DNA from 2 places in the Streptomyces sp. NPDC005925 genome. Region 1 is predicted to be linked to the other one. Evidence: riboswitches for the same ligand, from Rfam matches in the RefSeq annotation. Region 1 holds a riboswitch; the other holds the start of a gene.
What was found. Region 1 has a riboswitch for glycine ahead of gcvT (glycine cleavage system aminomethyltransferase GcvT). Riboswitches for the same ligand answer to the same signal wherever they lie in the genome.
Positions count from the first base shown of each region.

Region 1 (9,283 bases):
TCGAGACCGAAGACGGTCAGGATCGGTGTCATCGCGGAGCGCAGCGCGTGCCGGGTGATGACCGTGCCCTCCCCGAGCCCCTTGGCCCGGGCGGTGCGGATGTAGTCCTCGCCGAGCACGTCGAGCATCGTGGCACGGGTGAGGCGGGCGTACATCGCCGCGTTCAGCAGCGCGAGCACGATCCAGGGCAGCAGCAGGGTCTCGAACCAGACCCCGATGTTGTCGTCGGTGCTGAGGTTGTCCTTGATGTGCACCCAGCCGAGGCTGTGCACGAAGATGCCCATCGCCACCATGCCGGTGAAGAAGATCGGCAGGGAGACGCCGGCGAGGGCGCCGATCATGGCGGTGCGGTCCCAGACGGAGCCCCGTTTGAGTGCGGAGACGACACCGGTGGCAACGCCGCCGACCAGCCAGAGCACGCAGGCACCGGCGGCGAGCGCGGCGGTGACCGGCAGGGTCTCCTGGAGGGTGTTCCAGACCGGCTCCTCCGTGACGAAGGAGTAGCCGAAGCAGGGCGCCGGGCAGTGCGTGACGTCACTGCCGTTGGCGTAGTCCCGGCCCAGCGGAATGCCCTTGACGAAGTCCCAGAACTGGATGAACAACGGATCGTCCAGGCCCAGCTTGGTGCGGATGCCCTCGACCTGCTCGGCGCCGGTCGCCTTGCCGGCGAAGAGGACGGCGATGTCCTGTCCCGCCCACTTGGGCAGCATGTAGAAGACGGTGAACGTCGCAAGCAGTACGACGAGCACCATGATGACAACGGCGACCAGACGCCGGATGAGATAAGCAAGCACTGTGCGCGGCCCGGCGGTGACCGGGGCCCCCTCGTGGGAGGTCCCCGGCCACCACCAGAGCCATCACCTGCCCTTCGGACTGGCGGGAGTGGGCGGCAAGGAATCGTTCAGCTGCGGTTGCCCGGCGACTACTTCTCGACGCCCAGCGACACGTAGTCGTACCGGCCGTTGTACGCGGCGGAGGAGTAGACGTTCGTCAGCCGGCTGCCGCGCCACGAGATGTTCTTCTCGTAGATGAACGGCATCCAGTCGGCGTTGTCGAGCAGGCGCTTGTTCAGCTGCTCGTACAGCTTCGTGGCCTCGGCCTTGTCGGTGGTCGCGATAGCGGCGTCGAAGATCTTGTCGATCTCCGGGTCGTCGACCTGCGACTCGTTGTAGTTGCCGTTCTCGAAGATGAAGCGGCTGTCGAACAGCGGCTGCGCGTAGCCCTGGCCGGTCGGGAAGTCGGGGCCCCAGCCGGCCATGGTCAGGCCGTAGCCACGCTCCTTCACGACCTTCGGCGAGCCGGTGATGCTGGAGGACTGGGCGCCGTCGATCGGGTCGACCTCGACCTTGATGCCGACCTTGCCGAGCTGCTCCTGCAGGGCCTCGGCCGCGGCGACCTCGCCGGGCTGGTTGGTGCGGGCGGTGAGCTTGGCGGAGAAGCCGGACGGCTTGCCGCACTCCTTCAGCTCGGCCTTGGCCTTGGCCGGGTCCGGCTTGCCCTTGCGGGCGACGACGCCGTACGGGTCGTAGTCGCTGTAGCCGGGGATCGCCTTCGGGAAGACGGAGTTGGCGATGTCACCGCCGGCGACGGCGCCACCGCGGGTCTGCTGCAGACCGGCGAAGTCGGTGGCGTAGAAGACGGCCTTGCGGCAGTGGGCGTTGTCGAAGGGCTTCGTCGCGTGGACGAGGGCCACGTAGCGCACGAAGGACGTCCGCATGTTGTCCACGTTCGCTTTGTGGTCCTGCACGGCGGTGACGCGGCCCGACTGGGTCATGCCGGTGCCGTTGACGTCGAGGTCGTAGTCGCCCTCCATCAGCCGCTTGTCGTTCTCCTCCAGGTTGGCGGAGATCGTCACGGTGATCTTGTCCGGCAGGGCCGAACGCAGCGGGTCCGACTCCTTCTTCCAGGCGGTGTTGCGCACGAGCACGAGGCTCTTGTTCGCCTTGCGCGACTGGATCTTGTACGGGCCGGAGGAGAACGGGCGCTGCGTGTACTTGGCGCCGGTGTCCTTGCTCTGCTTCGCCGGGGCACCGGTGGGCATGGCGAGGAACTGCTCGAAGTCACCGTTGGGCTTGGGCAGCTTGAAGACGATGGTCTTGTCGTCGGGCGTCTCGATCGCCTTCAGACCCAGCTTGTCCGCGGACTTGTCCTTGTACGGGCCCTTGTACTCGCCCTTGGGGTCGAGCGTCTGCTTGAGGTACGCCGGGCCGCCGGTGATGGTGTCGGTCGCCCAGATGCGCTCGATGCCGTACTTGATGTCCTTGGAGGTCAGCGCGGAGCCGTCCTCCCAGGTGAGGCCGTCACGCAGCTTGTACGTGTAGGTCTTGCCGTCGGGCGAGACCTCGCCGGGGCCGGTGGCCAGGTCGCCGACCAGCTTGTTCGACGCCTCTCCGGGCTTGGTGTCGTAGGTGATCAGGGTGCGGGTGAAGAACCGCATGAAGTCCCAGGTCATGCCGTAGTACGTACGCTGCGGGTCGAGGGAGTCGAAGTCCTGCTTGCCGACGAACTTCAGCGTGCCGCCCTTTTTGGCGGACGCGTTGACAACCTTGTTCAGCGCCGCGTTGTAGCCGGCACCCTTGTCGCTGTTGTCGTCACCGTCTCCGCCGCCGCACGCCGTGGTGGTCACCAGCGCCGCGACAACGAGGGCTGCGCCAGCAGCGAGCCGCCGCTTCGGGGAACCTGTGGGCATTTTCTCGTAACCTCCGAGAGTCGCGGTTCCGGTCCTGTGCCGGAGAACCATGGGAAGAGCCACCTGACGGTGCGGCAGGGGCGAGTCGTGGGTTATCGGGTCCCCTTGGGATCGAGAGCGTCCCGCAGGCCGTCGCCGAAGAGGTTGAAGGCCAGGACGGTGATGAAGATCGTCGCACCGGGGAAGACCATGAACATCGGGTCGTGCTCATACGTCTGCAGGGCGTCGCGCAGCATGCCGCCCCACGAGGCCGTCGGCGGCCGCACACCGGCACCGAGGAAGCTGAGCGCCGCCTCCGTGAGGATGTTGGTGGGGATCATCAGCGTCGCGTAGACCATGATCGGGGCGACCAGGTTGGGCAGCAGTTCCCTGAAGAGGATGTGCCGCCTGCCGCCGCCGAGGCTGCGGGCGGCCTCGATGTACTCGCGCTCACGGAGGCTGAGCGTCTGTCCGCGGACGATCCGGCCGACGTAGGGCCACCCGAAGAAACCGATGACCGCGACGAGTACGGCGATCCGCACGCCCGAGCCGGTCAGGCCCAGCAGGTCGTCCGGGAGGACCGAGATCAGGGAGATGATGAAGAGCAGCTGCGGGAAGGAGAGCAGCACGTCCATGACGCGGCTGATCGTGGCGTCGACCCAGCCGCCGAAGTAGCCGGCGACGATGCCGAAGAGGGTGCCGAGCACCACCGCGACCACGGCGGCGAGGAAGGCGACGAGGAGCGAGATGCGGGCGCCGTAGACGATACGGCTGAAGACGTCGCGGCCCTTGTTGGGTTCGACGCCGAAGAGGAAGTCACCGCTCATGCCGCCCCAGTTGCCCTGCGGCAGGTTGGTCAGCGGGTCCAGTTCCTCCTGGTGGAACTCGTTCGGGGGGTGTCCGAGCAGCGAGACGATCAGTGGGGCGAAGACGGCGATCAGCACGAGCACCACCACCGTGATGCCGCCCGCGAGCGCGACCTTGTCCTGCTTCAGACGGCTCCAGGCGATCTGCTTGAGGGAACGGCCTTCCACCTTTTTCGCGCCCGGTCCGGCGGGATCGACCGGAGCTGTCGGCACCGCTTCCGCAGCAGTGTCGTGCAATGGCGCCGTCATGGCAGGGACCCCTCTCAACCGGCGGTGACCGGCCCGCATGTGCCGCTGTGGCGGCGATTCAGTCCGTCGAACACAGTCGTACGCAGGGGCGAACCCCCCTGGTGCGGGAGTCTTCAACGCTTCGGCGTTTTGTTGCCAGCCTTGACGGCGAATGGATGCGCAACCGTGATGCTGGCCGGGCGGTTCCGCTATCCGAACGCAGGGTTGCTCCTGCCGGACGCCACCACAATGGGACATTTAGGACACTTTAGAACCTACTCCGCTTCTCTACGCGCGGAGAATCGGGCCGACCGAACAGACCGCTCGGGATGCGGGCGGATCGGTGGGGCGGGATCAGTCGCGGATCAGTAGGGGCCCTGCGCCGGGGGGAAGCCGTACCCCGCGGCGGGTGCCTGAGCCGGGGCCGCGTGGGCCTCGCGGTCGTAGAACGGCCGGGCGTTCACGCGCAGCCACATCGCCACCGGGTCGTGCTCGTCGGACAGCGCGACCGTCGACACCGGCAGGCCCTCCGGGACCGCGCCGATCGACTGCTGCATCATCGCGCGCACCGCGTCCACGGAAGGCGGCCTCGTGTCGTACACGTCGAGGCCGATGGCGAGGTACGGCGCGCCGAGCGCCGGCTGCACCCAGGCGCGGCGCAGCGAGCGGACGGCCGGGGTGCGGTGGGCGTTCTGTGCGATCAGGGCGTAGAACTGCGGGATCTCGATGGCCGGTTCGGACAGCCTCAGCGGGCCGGCGGGCTGCCGGTCCAGGCCGGTGGCGATGCGGCGCAGGTCGAGCCAGGGGACGCCGACGCCGCCGCCGGGGGCATGCGGGTTGATCCACAGGCCGAAGTGGTCCGGGTAGAGCGCGCGGGCCACCTCGAGGCCGTCGACCACCTCGTACGACCGGCTCCAGCCGCTCGCCGACAGCTCCTGGGCGGAGGTCACGCAGGGCGCGTAGCCCTGGCCGTCGACCTCCATGTTCCCGTACTGGGCGTCCGGGGAGCCTGCCTGGCCGTGCCACAGCAGCATCCAGACCTGGCCGGAGGACGGGCTCGCGAGCGCGCGGAGCAGCGCCTCGTACGCGTCGTAGCGCCCGGGCGTGACCTGTCGCAGCATGTGCTCGACCTGTCCGGCCGCGGCTGTGCCGCTCGCGCTCACTTTGTGCCCCTTCGGAAAAGTGCCGTGGGTTATGAAACCAGATTAAGTGTGGCGGATGCCGGTGCGGGAGAGCAGTGCTGCGCGGGAGCGCCGCGGCGGCGGCGTCACGTGTCCCGCTGGTAGAAGGGCCGGACCTTCTCGCGCAGCCAGTCGCCGACCGGGTCCTGGGCGACGTCGAGGAGGACCAGGTTGACGGGCCACTTGACGGGGGAGGCGCCCAGCGCCCTTCCGAGGGCGTCCATGGGCAGGGCCCGCAGGTCGCCCTCCGACCGGGAGAGTTCGACGCCGACGAACATGACCGGCTCGGCCGTCTCGATGGCGGCGAGGCAGCGGCGGGCGGTGCGGACCACGCCGATGCCCTCGAACTCGGCGCCGGCCGCGGACAGGAAGTCGACCGGGTCGTCCTGCCAGTCCGGCTCGAACAGCCGGACCCGGCCGCCGCTCGCGGCCCCGTCCAGCGGGGTGCGCCCGGCCCGGCACAGCTCGGCGACCGCGGGCGGCGGCAGCGGTATGCCGACCACACCACCCGGGTTGACGGCGATGCCCGCCTGCGGGGGCAGGCCGCGCGCGAACTCCACGGCGGGCGCGACAGCGAACGACATGTGGGCGCCGACCACCTGACGGAACTGTTCCTCGGAGCTGAACACCGGCACGTAGACCTGGCCGCCGATGTCCAGCGTGGGCAGGTCGAGGGGGCCGCTGTGCGGGCCGCCGCCGCCCGGCAGCGGGACCCAGACGAAGCTGCGGCCGAGCGCCTCGACGATCCGGCCGCCGGCCGAGGGGACGCCGAGGGAGGCGGAGAGCACCTCCTCCAGTTCGTTGCCGGGCCATCCACCGTGCTGGTGGGGGTGTGCCTGCGCCGGGAAGTCCGCGGAGAATTCCGCCGGGAAGTCCATGTGCCTACCGCCTGACTGGTACCGCTGCTGTGGCTGAAAAGGCTAACGGGTGCCCGGCCCGGTGCGGTCAGTCCGGGAAGCCGATCCGGCGCAGCGCGTTCGCCGCGTCCCGGTCCACGAGGATCGCCGAGCCGCAGCCGGCCGGCAGGTCGCCCTCGGTGATGGCCCGCAGCAGCCGGGTGGTGGCCGTGCGGTGCCTGCGGAAGGCGTAGCGCGAGACGCCACGTCCGCGGTCGCGCTGGCCGGCCAGCGCCTCCTCGGGCGTGGCGTCGAGCAGCAGCAGGTGCAGCCTGCCGTCCCGGCGGCGCGCCTCGCGGGCCAGCCAGCGGCGGACCCAGGCCTGGGTGCCGCAGTCGTGCACGACGACGCCCTCGCCGGAGCGCAGCGCGCGCCGCAGCCCGGCGTAGTGCGCGAGGCGCACCAGCGGGCGGTAGAGGGCGTACGGCAGCAGGCGCGGCATGCGGCGGTCCCAGCGGTCGCGGGTGTCCTGGGAGTCGACGCGTCTGCCGGGCACGGCACGGCGCATCAGCGTGGACTTGCCGCTGCCGGGCAGTCCGGTGACCACGACGAGGTCGCGGGGCCCGAAGAGCAGGGCGCGCGGACTGCGCCCGCCGCGGTCTCGCAGATCGCGGACCGTGGCCGCGGGCTGCGGCCCGCACGCCCCCCGGGCCGAAGCGGCGGCCTGCTTGGGCAGCGCGATGCCCGAGGTCGTGGCGTACGCCGTGGTCCTGTTCACCGTGATCGTCCCCCCTGGGGTCGGGTACGTCAGTCCCGTCCCCGACGATTGTAAAGAATAGGCAATTCAGACGGTCCTGCTTTTCTGTCCGCTTACTGCCACAAGCCGGTGACAAGCGCAGCCTGTCGGCGAGTCGGCCCGGCGTGCAATGATGTGGCCGCCAACTGCATACCGGCCGCTTGAATCCGCGCGGGAGAGTCTCCGGCACTGCCGGGGCGCCGAAGGAGCAAGTCCCTCCCTTGAATCTCTCAGGCCCCGTTACCGCGCGGGCGAGGCACATCTGAAAAGCGGGCCGCTGTGTCAGTGGCTCCACCCAAGGTGCAAGCCATGTTCTTCCCTTTCCCGGGCAGGTCATGGCGAACCTCTCAGGTTCCGATGACAGATGGGGAGGAACATCCCCCTGTCATGCCCTTGGTGCCCCTTGGAGACGACCGCCCGATGAGCAGTAACGAACCTCGCCGTACCGCGCTGGATGCTCTGCACCGCTCGCTCGGCGCCACCATGACCGACTTCGCCGGCTGGGACATGCCCCTGCGCTACGGCTCCGAGCGCGACGAGCACAACGCGGTGCGCACCCGGGCCGGCCTGTTCGACCTCTCGCACATGGGCGAGATCACGGTGACCGGCCCGCAGGCCGCCGCACTGCTGAACTTCGCCCTCGTCGGCAACATCGCCTCCGTCGGCGTGGGCCGCGCCCGCTACACCATGATCTGCCGGGCCGACGGCGGCATCCTGGACGACCTGATCGTGTACCGGCTCGCTCAGACCGAGTACATGGTGGTGGCGAACGCCTCCAACGCCCAGGTCGTGCTGGACGCGCTGGTGGAGCGCGCGGCCGGCTTCGACGCCGAGGTGCGCGACGACCGGGACGGCTACGCGCTGCTCGCCGTGCAGGGCCCCGAGTCCCCCGGCATCCTCCAGAGCCTGACCGACGCCGACCTCGACGGCCTGAAGTACTACGCCGGGCTGCCCGGCACGGTCGCGGGCGTCCCGGCGCTGATCGCGCGCACCGGCTACACCGGCGAGGACGGCTTCGAACTGTTCGTGAAGCCGGAGCGCGCCGTGGAGCTGTGGGAGGCGCTGACCAAGGCCGGCGAGGGCGCAGGCCTGGTGCCGTGCGGACTGTCCTGCCGCGACACGCTGCGCCTGGAGGCCGGCATGCCGCTGTACGGGCACGAGCTGACGACCTCCCTGACCCCGTTCGACGCGGGGCTGGGCCGGGTGGTGAAGTTCGAGAAGGAGGGCGACTTCGTGGGCCGCGCGGCGCTGGCCGATGCCGCGGAGCGCGCCGCCTCCCGCCCGCCGCGCGTCCTGGTCGGCCTGATCGCCGAGGGCCGCCGCGTCCCGCGCGCCGGGTACGCCGTGGTCGCCGCCGGCGAGGTGATCGGCGAGGTCACCTCCGGCGCGCCCTCCCCCACCCTCGGCAGGCCGATCGCGATGGCGTACGTCGACGCGGCGCACGCGGCGCCGGGCACGGCCGGGGTCGGCGTGGACATCCGCGGCAGTCACGAGCCGTACGAGGTCGTGGCGCTGCCCTTCTACAAGCGACAGAAGTAGCACCCTCTGCGAGCGTCGGCGGCACGCGCCGTGCGGGCACCGGAGGTTTCCGCCGAGACGGTCCGGGTGCCCGGCGGGGTGCGGCCGTCCGCCAGGCAGGCGGGGCGGGCGTGACCGTCCGGTGCTCCGGCAGGCGGGGCGGGCGTGACCTCGCGTACCTTTCCGCTGTTCACCAGCGGCCCATCAGTACCTCATTCAGCAGCACTCCCTCGCGTACAGGAGAATTCAGGCCATGAGCAACCCCCAGCAGCTGCGCTACAGCAAGGAGCACGAGTGGCTGTCGGTCGCCGAGGACGGCGTCGCGACGGTCGGCATCACGGAGCACGCGGCGAACGCGCTCGGCGACGTCGTGTTCGTCCAGCTCCCCGAGGCAGGTGACACCCTGGCCGCGGGCGAGACCTGCGGCGAGCTGGAGTCGACCAAGTCGGTCTCCGACCTGTACTCCCCCGTGACCGGCGAGGTCACCGAGGTCAACGAGGACGTCGTCCAGGACCCGTCGCTGGTGAACTCCGCGCCCTTCGAGGGTGGCTGGCTGTTCAAGGTGCGCTTCTCCGAGGAGCCCGCCGACCTGCTCTCGGCCGACGAGTACACCGCCTTTTCCGCCGGCTGAGAGGTCGTAGCACCGATGTCGCTCCTGAACACGCCCCTGCACGAGCTCGACCCGGACGTGGCCGCCGCGGTCGACGCCGAGCTGGACCGCCAGCAGTCCACCCTCGAGATGATCGCCTCCGAGAACTTCGCTCCGGTCGCCGTCATGGAGGCACAGGGCACGGTCCTCACCAACAAGTACGCCGAGGGCTACCCCGGCCGCCGCTACTACGGCGGCTGCGAGCACGTCGACGTGGTCGAGCAGATCGCCATCGACCGTGTGAAGGCCCTCTTCGGCGCCGAGCACGCCAACGTGCAGCCGCATTCGGGCGCCCAGGCCAACGCCGCCGCGATGTTCGCGCTGCTCAAGCCGGGCGACAGGATCATGGGTCTGAACCTGGCGCACGGCGGGCACCTGACCCACGGCATGAAGATCAACTTCTCCGGCAAGCTGTACGACGTCGTCGCCTACCACGTGGGCGACGACGGCCGGGTCGACATGGCCGAGGTCGAGCGCCTCGCCAAGGAGACCATGCCGAAGCTGATCGTCGCCGGCTGGTCGGCCTACCCGCGGCAGCTCG
Region 1 covers NZ_JBEXVL010000022.1:60,354-69,636, forward strand. Annotated here, with positions in the region: gene ABZ354_RS22175 (ABC transporter permease) at 1-794, opposite strand, end outside; gene ABZ354_RS22180 (ABC transporter substrate-binding protein) at 923-2,689, opposite strand; gene ABZ354_RS22185 (ABC transporter permease) at 2,782-3,783, opposite strand; gene ABZ354_RS22190 (enhanced serine sensitivity protein SseB C-terminal domain-containing protein) at 4,128-4,925, opposite strand; gene ABZ354_RS22195 (enhanced serine sensitivity protein SseB) at 5,030-5,821, opposite strand; gene ABZ354_RS22200 (AAA family ATPase) at 5,889-6,557, opposite strand; glycine riboswitch at 6,738-6,831, shown strand; gene gcvT (glycine cleavage system aminomethyltransferase GcvT) at 6,996-8,114, shown strand; gene gcvH (glycine cleavage system protein GcvH) at 8,347-8,724, shown strand; gene glyA (serine hydroxymethyltransferase) at 8,740-9,283, shown strand, end outside.

Region 2 (9,283 bases), on a different contig from region 1:
GTGCCGGCACTCTCTCCCGAGGCGCAGGCCGCAGTCGACGCGCTGCCGCTGGGTTCCGCGCTGCTGGTGGTGCGCCGCGGTCCGAACTCGGGCAGCCGCTTCCTCCTGGACAGCGACCTGACCACGGCCGGCCGTCACCCGCAGAGCGACATCTTCCTGGACGACGTCACGGTCTCCCGCAGCCACGTGGAGTTCCGGCGTGGTCCGGACGGCTCGTTCACGGTGGCGGACGTGGGCAGCCTGAACGGTACGTACGTCAACCGGGAGCGGATCGACCAGGTGGCCCTGTCGAACGGTGACGAGGTGCAGATCGGCAAGTACCGGCTGGTGTTCTACGCGAGCCAGCAGGGTTACTGACCCGTCCCGGACCAGGTCCGGGGGACCCCCGAGGGAAGGTCCATGCGGCAAACACGGAGCGGCGGTGCCGGGCACGGTGCCGCCGCCACGGACAGCGGGCTGATGAGCATCGGCACGGTGCTGAACGTGCTGCTCGACGAGTTTCCCGAAGTGACCATCTCCAAGATCCGTTTCCTGGAGTCGGAGGGGCTCGTCGAGCCGCAGCGGACCCCGTCGGGGTACCGCAAGTTCAGCGACGGCGATGTCGAGCGTCTCGGCCATGTCCTGAGGATGCAGCGGGACCACTATCTGCCGCTCAAGGTGATTCGCGAGTACCTGGACGCCTTGGAGCGCGGTGAGGCCGTGGAGCTGCCGGCCCTGGGGCGTCATCGCGAGGCTGAGGGCGAGCCGGAGCCCCTGGCGGGGCAGGAGCCCACCGCGGCACGCATCGGGCGTGACGAGCTGCTCGCCGCCGCCGGGATCGATGAGCAGGAACTGAGGGAGTGGGAGTCGTACGGGCTCCTGGCGCCGCTGCCGGACGGGGCGTACGTCGCGGAGTCGGCGACCGTGGCGTCGCTGGTCGTGGAACTCGGGCGGTTCGGGATCGAGCCGCGGCATCTGCGGGCGGTGAAGGCCGCCGCCGACCGTGAGGCCGGGCTGGTGGAGCAGGTGGTGGCGCCGCTGAAACGACACCGCAATCCGCAGACCAGGGCACACGCCGAAGCCCGGTCCAAAGAGCTGGCAGGGCTGACCGTGCGGCTGCATGCCGCGCTGGTGCAGATGTCGCTCGGTGTGCGGCTGCCCTGAGCGGTCGGCGGGCCCCGGATCGGCCAACCGTTCCCGGCCCGACTACCCAAACGTCGTGGGCACGGCCTAGGGTTGCTGTGTGAACGAGCTCGATGTCGTAGGTGTCCGGGTCGAAATGCCCTCCAACCAACCGATCGTGCTGCTGCGTGAAGTGGGAGGCGACCGTCACCTCCCGATCTGGATCGGTCCGGGGGAGGCGACGGCGATCGCTTTCGCTCAGCAGGGCATGGCTCCTCCCCGGCCGCTGACCCACGACCTGTTCAAGGACGTGCTGGAGGCCCTCGGCCAGGAGCTCACGGAAGTCCGCATCACGGATCTGCGTGACGGCGTTTTCTACGCGGAGCTGGTGTTCGCCGGCGGTGTCGAGGTCAGTGCCCGTCCGTCCGACGCCATAGCGCTGGCGCTGCGCACGGGGACGCCGATCTACGGCAGTGACACGGTGCTCGACGACGCGGGTGTCGCGATCCCGGACGAGCAGGAGGACGAGGTGGAGAAGTTCCGCGAATTCCTCGACCAGATCTCGCCGGAGGACTTCGGCTCCAGCAACCAGTGAGGTCGTGTGTGGCATGCGCCGATGGCGACGGGGAGTGTCCGTTCCGTGCCCTGTTCTGAGCGCATTCGGCTAGCCTTTCCCCGCGGTGGGGCACGGGAAACCACTCTTAGGGTGATTATCACTCGGCGTGCCGAGTGTGGCGATCGTTGACGCACCCCCGGTGACTGCCTACCGTCGAGAGGGCAGGTCAAGGGACGGAGGTCGGCGTGAGAAGCAGCGGCGACGGTACGGTTGGGGGCGCTCCCGGACGCAGTCCCGGGCCCGGCGGTCCGTACCCTCCACCCACCCCTCGGCTTCTCTCGAGCGGGGGGTCACCCCATCAAAGCAGCGCCGATCACGCTCCGCAGCGACCGACGGGCGTACCGAGCAGCGGAGGGGCGACGTCCATGACGTCCGAGCAGATCGGCTATCGCGGTCCGACGGCATGTGCGGCTGCCGGCATCACCTACCGGCAGCTCGACTACTGGGCCCGTACCGGCCTGGTCGAGCCGAGTGTCCGGCCCGCACACGGGTCGGGAACGCAGCGGTTGTACAGCTTCCGGGACGTCGTCGTCCTGAAGATCGTCAAGCGGTTCCTGGACACCGGGGTGTCCCTGCAGAACATCCGCACCACCGTCCACCATCTGCGCGCGCAGGGCTTTCGCGACCTGGAGCGCATGACGCTGATGAGCGACGGCGCCACCGTCTACGAGTGCACCTCGCCCGACGAGGTGCACGCCCTGCTCCAAGGCGGTCAGGGCATCTTCGGTATCGCCGTCGGTGTGGTGTGGCGGGACGTCGAGAGCGTGCTGTCGCAACTGCACGGAGAGCGCATCGACACCGGCGAGACCCTCGTCGGTCACAACCCGGCGGACGAGCTGGCCCGGCGGCGCAACCGGGCCGTCTGAGTCCCGTCCCCCGCGCCGGGGTCTTTGTCAGTGGCGTAAGGCAGCATCGGAACTGTGAGAGCCGCGCCCACGATCCTCCATCTCGACATGGACGCCTTCTTCGCCTCGGTGGAGCAGGCGTCCAAGCCGAGCCTGCGCGGGAAAGCCGTGATCGTGGGCGGCCTCGGCCCGCGCGGAGTGGTCGCCACCTGTTCCTACGAGGCCCGGGTCTTCGGAGTGCATTCGGCGATGCCCATGGCGCAGGCCCGGCGGCTCGCGCCGAACGCCGCGTATCTCGTGCCGCGCTTCGGCTTCTACCGGACGATCAGCGAGCAGGTCATGGAGCTGCTGCGGGCCTTGTCGCCGCTGGTGGAGCCGCTCAGCCTGGACGAGGCGTTCGTGGACCTGGAGGCCCGGGGAGTCGCCTGGGACGAGCCTTCGGCGCGGCTTGCCGGGGCGCGGCTGCGGACTGACATCCGGGCCGTCACGGGTCTCACCGGGTCGGTGGGTCTGGCCGCCTCCAAAATGCTCGCGAAGATCGCCTCCGAGCAGGCCAAGCCCGACGGGCTCGTGGTGATCGAGCCGGGAAGCGAGCGGGCCCTGCTCGCCCCGCTGCCGGTGCGGACCCTGCCGGGCGTGGGGCCGGCGACCGGCGACCATCTGCGGCGGGCCGGCATCCACACGGTGGACGAGCTCGCCGAGGCGGGTGAGGACGAGCTCGTACGGCTGCTGGGCAGGGCACACGGGCATGCGCTGTACGCGATGGCGCTGGCGCACGACGAGCGGCCCGTGGTCGCCGAGCGGGAGACGAAGTCGGTGTCGGTCGAGGACACCTACGACGTCGACATCCACGACCGGACACGGGTCGGACTCGAAGTGCAACGGCTGGCCGAACGGTGCGTGCGGCGGCTGCGTGGTGCCGGGCTCTCCGGGCGGACGATCGTGCTGAAGGTGCGGCGCTACGACTTCTCGACGCTGACCCGGTCCGAGACGCTTCGCGGGCCCACCGACGATCCCACGGTGGTGCGGGAGGCGGCTGCCCGGCTGCTGGAGGCCGTGGACACCACGGGCGGGGTCCGGCTGCTCGGCGTCGGGGTGAGCGGCCTCGCCGACTACACGCAGGAGGACCTGTTCGCGCAGGTGGCGGGGGAGCACGCCGAAGAGCTCGACGAGGAGCGCGAGGACGACGGGCCCGCCGAGGAACAGCGGGTGCCCGCCGAGCGGCACTGGCCCGCGGGCCACGACGTGCGGCACGCCGAGTACGGGCACGGGTGGGTGCAGGGGAGCGGGCTCGGGCGGGTCACCGTGCGGTTCGAGACACCCGACTCGGGGCCCGGGCGGGTGCGTACCTTCCGGACCGATGATCCCGGCCTGGAGGCGGTGGAGCCGCTGCCGCTCGTGGGGCGAAGACCCGGGGGCGGCGAGTGGGCATCGGCGAGTGGCGGGCAGGCCGGGGAGCAGGGCTGAGGCGGCATCGCCGCCGGCAACACCCTGGTGTGGATCCCCGCCCCCAGTAGGTGGTGCCTGGCGACGCTGAACCGTGGGGTGGGAAGCGTCTGGCTCGGGGTGCGGGCGGGCGCGCACTTTCCGGACCGATGATCCCGGGCTGGGGGTGGTGGAGCTGCTGCCGCTCGTCGGGCGAAGACCCGGGGGCGGCGAGGGGGCGTCGGCGAGTGGCGGGCAGGCCGGAAGCAGGGTGAGGCGGGCGATGGAACCGTGCGGGTTCGAGACCGCCCGACTCGGGGCCTGCGCGGGTGCGTACGTTCCCGCGGTGGTGAGGGTGACGTGGAGGCGGTGGAGCCGCTGCCGTTGCCGGGCGAAGAGCCGGAGCCGACGGTGATGGGTCCCCGCGAGAAGTGGGTACGCCGGGGAGCCGGGCCCACGGCCGGAGGACAGCGCGGGGCTCAGGCGTCCTCGGTGCCGGCCAGCTTGCCGAAGTCGTGGTCCGGGACGGAGGGAGGGGAGGCGGTGCCGAGACCGTAGTGGTGGTAGAGCTGGAGTTCCTGCTCGGGGGAGAGGTGGCGGCCGACGCCGAAATCCGGGGCGCCCTTGATCAGCGCCCGGTCGAAGGGCACACGCAGGGTGCCCTCCACCAGCTCGCTGGGCTCCAGGGGGACGAAGGCGTCCCGGCCGAACAGGCCCGTGCGTATCGCCGCCCACTCGGGCTCGCCGGTCGCGTCGTCCAGGTAGATCTCGTCCACCGTGCCGATCCTGCTGCCGGTGCGGTCGACGGCCTTGCGGCCGATCAAGTTGCGCGGATCGATGTCGGTCTGCACGGGCCCTCCACGTGGTCGCAGCTCATCCCTGAGTACAACAAAAGAGCACATCGGAGCCCGCGGCCACTCGAAGGTCTGTGCGTTGACCTCGCTGGTAGGCTGGCAATGGCTGCTGACCCCGTGCGGGAGAGTCCTCCGAACTCCACCGGAGGCGCCGAAGGAGCAAATCCTCCCCGGAATCTCTCAGGCTCACGTACCGCACGGACGAGGTCACTCTGGAAAGCAGGGCGGACGTCGACGGCTTCCGCTCTCACCGACGGTGAAAGCCGGGCGTCCCTCGGGCGGCCCGGTGAAGCTCTCAGGTCGAGATGACAGAGGGGGAGGCCGTCCGGGTACCCGCGCCGTGGTGCCCCCCGAAGGTCGTCAGACCAGGAGGCCTCCGCAATGACCGCCCATCGCATCCCGCTCTCCGAGCTCGAACAGGCAATCCCCTTCGAGCAGCGCCACATCGGCCCCGACCACGAGGCACGGGCCAAGATGCTCGCCCAGGTCGGCTACGGCTCGCTGGACGAGCTGACGGCCGCCGCGGTCCCGGACGTGATCAGGAACACCGAGGCGCTGGACCTGCCGGGTGCCCGTTCCGAGGCCGAGGTGCTGGCCGAGCTGCGCGCCCTCGCCGACCGCAACCAGGTCCTCGGCTCCATGATCGGGCTGGGCTACTACGGTACGTTCACGCCGCCCGTGATCCTGCGGAACGTGATGGAGAACCCGGCCTGGTACACGGCGTACACGCCCTACCAGCCGGAGATCTCCCAGGGCCGCCTCGAAGCCCTGCTGAACTTCCAGACCGTGGTCGCCGACCTGACCGGTCTGCCGACCTCGGGCGCCTCCCTGCTGGACGAGGGCACGGCCGCCGCCGAGGCGATGGCGCTGTCGCGGCGCATGGGCAAGAACAAGAAGGGCCTGTTCCTGGTCGACGCGGACGCCCTGCCGCAGACCGTCGCCGTCATCCAGACGCGCGCGGAGCCGGCCGGCGTCGAGGTCGTCGTCGCCGACCTGAGCGACGGCATCCCGGCCGAAGTCGCCGAGCAGGAGATCAACGGCGTACTGATCCAGTACCCGGGCGCGTCCGGCGCCGTACGCGACATCAAGCCCCTCATCGACCGGGCGCACGAGCTCGGCGCGCTCGTCACGGTCGCCGCCGACCTGCTGGCGCTGACCCTGCTGAAGTCCCCGGGCGAGCTCGGCGCGGACATCGCGATCGGCACCACGCAGCGCTTCGGCGTGCCCATGGGCTTCGGCGGGCCGCACGCCGGCTACATGGCCGTACAGGAGAAGATGGCGCGCAGCCTGCCCGGGCGGCTGGTCGGCGTGTCCGTCGACGCCGACGGCAACAGGGCGTACCGGCTCGCGCTGCAGACCCGTGAGCAGCACATCCGCCGGGAGAAGGCCACCAGCAACATCTGCACCGCGCAGGTGCTGCTCGCCGTCATGGCCGGCATGTACGCCGTCTACCACGGCCCCGACGGGCTGCGTGCCATCGCCCGTCGCACCCACCGGTACGCCACGATCCTCGCCGCGGGCCTCGCGGCGGGCGGCGCCGAGGTCGTGCACGGCGGCTACTTCGACACGGTGACCGTGCGCGTCGAGGGCCGGGCCGCCCAGGCAGTCGCGGCCGCCCGCGACAACGGGGTGAACCTGCGCCTGGTCGACGCCGACCACGTCTCCATGGCCTGCGACGAGACCACCACGCGTGCGCAGATCGCCGCCGTATGGGCGGCCTTCGGTGTCGACGGCGACGTCGGGGAGCTCGACGCGACCGCCGAGGACACGCTGCCCGGGGCCCTGCTGCGCACCGACGCGTTCCTCACGCACCCGGTGTTCCACCAGCACCGCTCCGAGACCGCGATGCTGCGCTACCTGCGCCGGCTCGGCGACCGTGACTACGCGCTCGACCGCGGCATGATCCCGCTGGGCTCCTGCACCATGAAGCTCAACGCGACCACGGAGATGGAGCCGGTCACCTGGCCGGAGTTCGGCGCGCTGCATCCCCTCGCACCCGCCGAGCAGGCCCAGGGCTACCTCACGCTCATCCACGAGCTGGAGGACCGTCTCGCCGAGGTCACCGGCTACGACAAGGTCTCCCTCCAGCCGAACGCCGGCTCCCAGGGCGAGCTGGCCGGTCTGCTCGCCGTCCGCGGCTACCACCGCGCCAACGGCGACGAGCAGCGCACCGTGTGCCTGATCCCGTCCTCCGCGCACGGCACGAACGCCGCGAGCGCCGCCATGGCCGGGATGAAGGTCGTCGTCGTGAAGACCGCCGGGGACGGCGAGATCGACATCGAGGACCTGCGGGCCAGGATCGAGCAGTACCGCGACGAGCTCGCCGTGCTGATGATCACGTACCCGTCGACGCACGGCGTCTTCGAGGAGCACGTCGCCGACATCTGCGGGCGGGTGCACGACGCGGGCGGCCAGGTGTACGTGGACGGCGCCAACCTCAACGCCCTGGTGGGCCTGGCCAAGCCCGGCCACTTCGGCGGCGACGTCTCCCACCTGAACCTGCACAAGACGTTCTGCATCCCGCACGGCGGCGGCGGTCCCGGCGTCGGCCCGGTCGCCGTACGGTCGCACCTCGCGCCGTACCTGCCGAACCACCCGCTGCAGCCCGAGGCCGGTCCTGAGACGGGCGTGGGCCCGGTCTCGTCGGCGCCCTGGGGGTCGGCGGGCATCCTGCCGATCTCGTGGGCGTACGTCCGGCTGATGGGCGGCGAGGGCCTCAAGCGGGCCACGCAGATCGCCGTGCTCTCCGCCAACTACATCGCCAAGCGCCTCGAGCCGCACTACCCGGTGCTCTACACCGGCCCGGGCGGGCTCGTCGCGCACGAGTGCATCATCGACCTGCGCCCGCTGACCAAGGCGACCGGCGTCAGCGTGGACGACGTCGCCAAGCGGCTCATCGACTACGGTTTCCACGCGCCGACGATGTCCTTCCCGGTCGCCGGGACGCTCATGATCGAGCCGACCGAGTCCGAGGACCTCACCGAGCTGGACCGGTTCTGCGAGGCGATGATCGCCATACGCGCGGAGATCGAGAAGGTCGGCTCCGGCGAGTGGCCCGCCGAGGACAACCCGCTGCGGGGCGCCCCGCACACCGCCGCCGCGCTCGGCGGGGACTGGGACCACGCCTACAGCCGCGAGGACGCCGTGTTCCCGGGCGACGTGACGGCCGCGGACAAGTACTGGCCGCCGGTGCGACGCATCGACCAGGCCTTCGGCGACCGGAACCTGGTCTGCTCCTGCCCGCCGCTGGACGCGTACGAGGACTGACGGCTTCGACGCGCCCCGACGGTGCGACGAGTGAGGGGGCGCCGCCCGGCCGGGTGGCGCCCCTGGCCTGTGTCGCACGCCGGACCCGCGTGCCTCTGCGCCGCTCAGGTGTGCCACGCCGCCCGCTCGGGGAAAGGGCCGCGTGGTGTGCGGGCGCGTCGCTCAGGCCGGGTACGCGTGCGTCTGCGTCGCCTTCACCGTGGCCCACACCGGTGCACCCGGGTGCAGGTCCAGCTCGGCCGCCGCGACCGTCGTCAGGTCGGCGGCGAGGGACAGCTCACCGGTCAGGCCCGCCCGGATCTGGTCGCCGTGGGAGTCCAGGCCCGCGACCTCGCAGCGCCACAGGTTGCGCGCGCTGGAGCCGGCGGGCCGCTCCCGGTACAGGGTCACGGCGCCCGGCGGGAACGCCACGAACACCGGGCCGGACAGGTCCTCCGACGTGGTGACGGACGGGCCCGCGTCCAGCAGGACGGTGTGGCCGTCGGCCCGCCCGCGGTACAGGTTCAGGCCGACGAGCTGGGCGATGTAGTCGGTACGGGGGTGCCGCGCGATGTCCGACGGAGTGCCTTCCTGGACCACGTGACCGTCCTCGATCACGACGAGCCGGTCGGCCAGCACCATGGCGTCCAGCGGGTCGTGCGTGACGAGGAGGGCCACCGCCTCGAACTCCGCCAGGTGGCGGCGCAGCCGGGCGCGCACCTCGAGGCGGGTGCGCGCGTCCAGGGCCGCCAGCGGCTCGTCGAGCAGCAGCAGACGGGGCCGGGTGGCCAGGGCGCGGGCGAGCGCGACGCGCTGTGCCTGCCCGCCGGACAGCCGGCGGGGCTTGATACCCGCGTACTCGGCGAGGCCCATGCGCTCCAGCCACCGGGCGGCCCGCGCCCTGGCCTCCGCCCTGCCGGCGCCCCGGCAGCGCGGCCCGAAGGCCACGTTGTCCAGGGCGGTGAGGTGCGGGAAGAGCAGGTAGTCCTGGAAGACGACGCCGACCGGGCGGGACTCGGGGGGCGTGCGGTCGAGGTCGGTGCCGTCCAGTCGCAGACGGCCGTCGCTGAGCGGGGTGAGACCGGCGAGGGCGCGCAGGGCGGTGGACTTGCCCGCGCCGTTCGGGCCGAGCAGGGCGACGACGTCACCGGGGGCCGCGGTCAGCGTCACGTCGAGCCGGAACCCCTCGCGGTCCA
Region 2 covers NZ_JBEXVL010000012.1:6,254-15,536, forward strand. Annotated here, with positions in the region: gene ABZ354_RS16455 (FHA domain-containing protein) at 1-357, shown strand, start outside; gene ABZ354_RS16460 (MerR family transcriptional regulator) at 400-1,143, shown strand; gene ABZ354_RS16465 (bifunctional nuclease family protein) at 1,223-1,696, shown strand; gene ABZ354_RS16470 (MerR family transcriptional regulator) at 1,903-2,583, shown strand; gene ABZ354_RS16475 (DNA polymerase IV) at 2,638-4,029, shown strand; gene ABZ354_RS16480 (PRC-barrel domain-containing protein) at 4,467-4,838, opposite strand; glycine riboswitch at 4,952-5,047, shown strand; gene gcvP (aminomethyl-transferring glycine dehydrogenase) at 5,223-8,108, shown strand; gene ABZ354_RS16490 (ABC transporter ATP-binding protein) at 8,271-9,283, opposite strand, start outside.
Region 2: it holds a riboswitch for glycine, as region 1 does, so the genes downstream of both, gcvP (aminomethyl-transferring glycine dehydrogenase) here and gcvT (glycine cleavage system aminomethyltransferase GcvT) in region 1, are expected to answer to the same signal.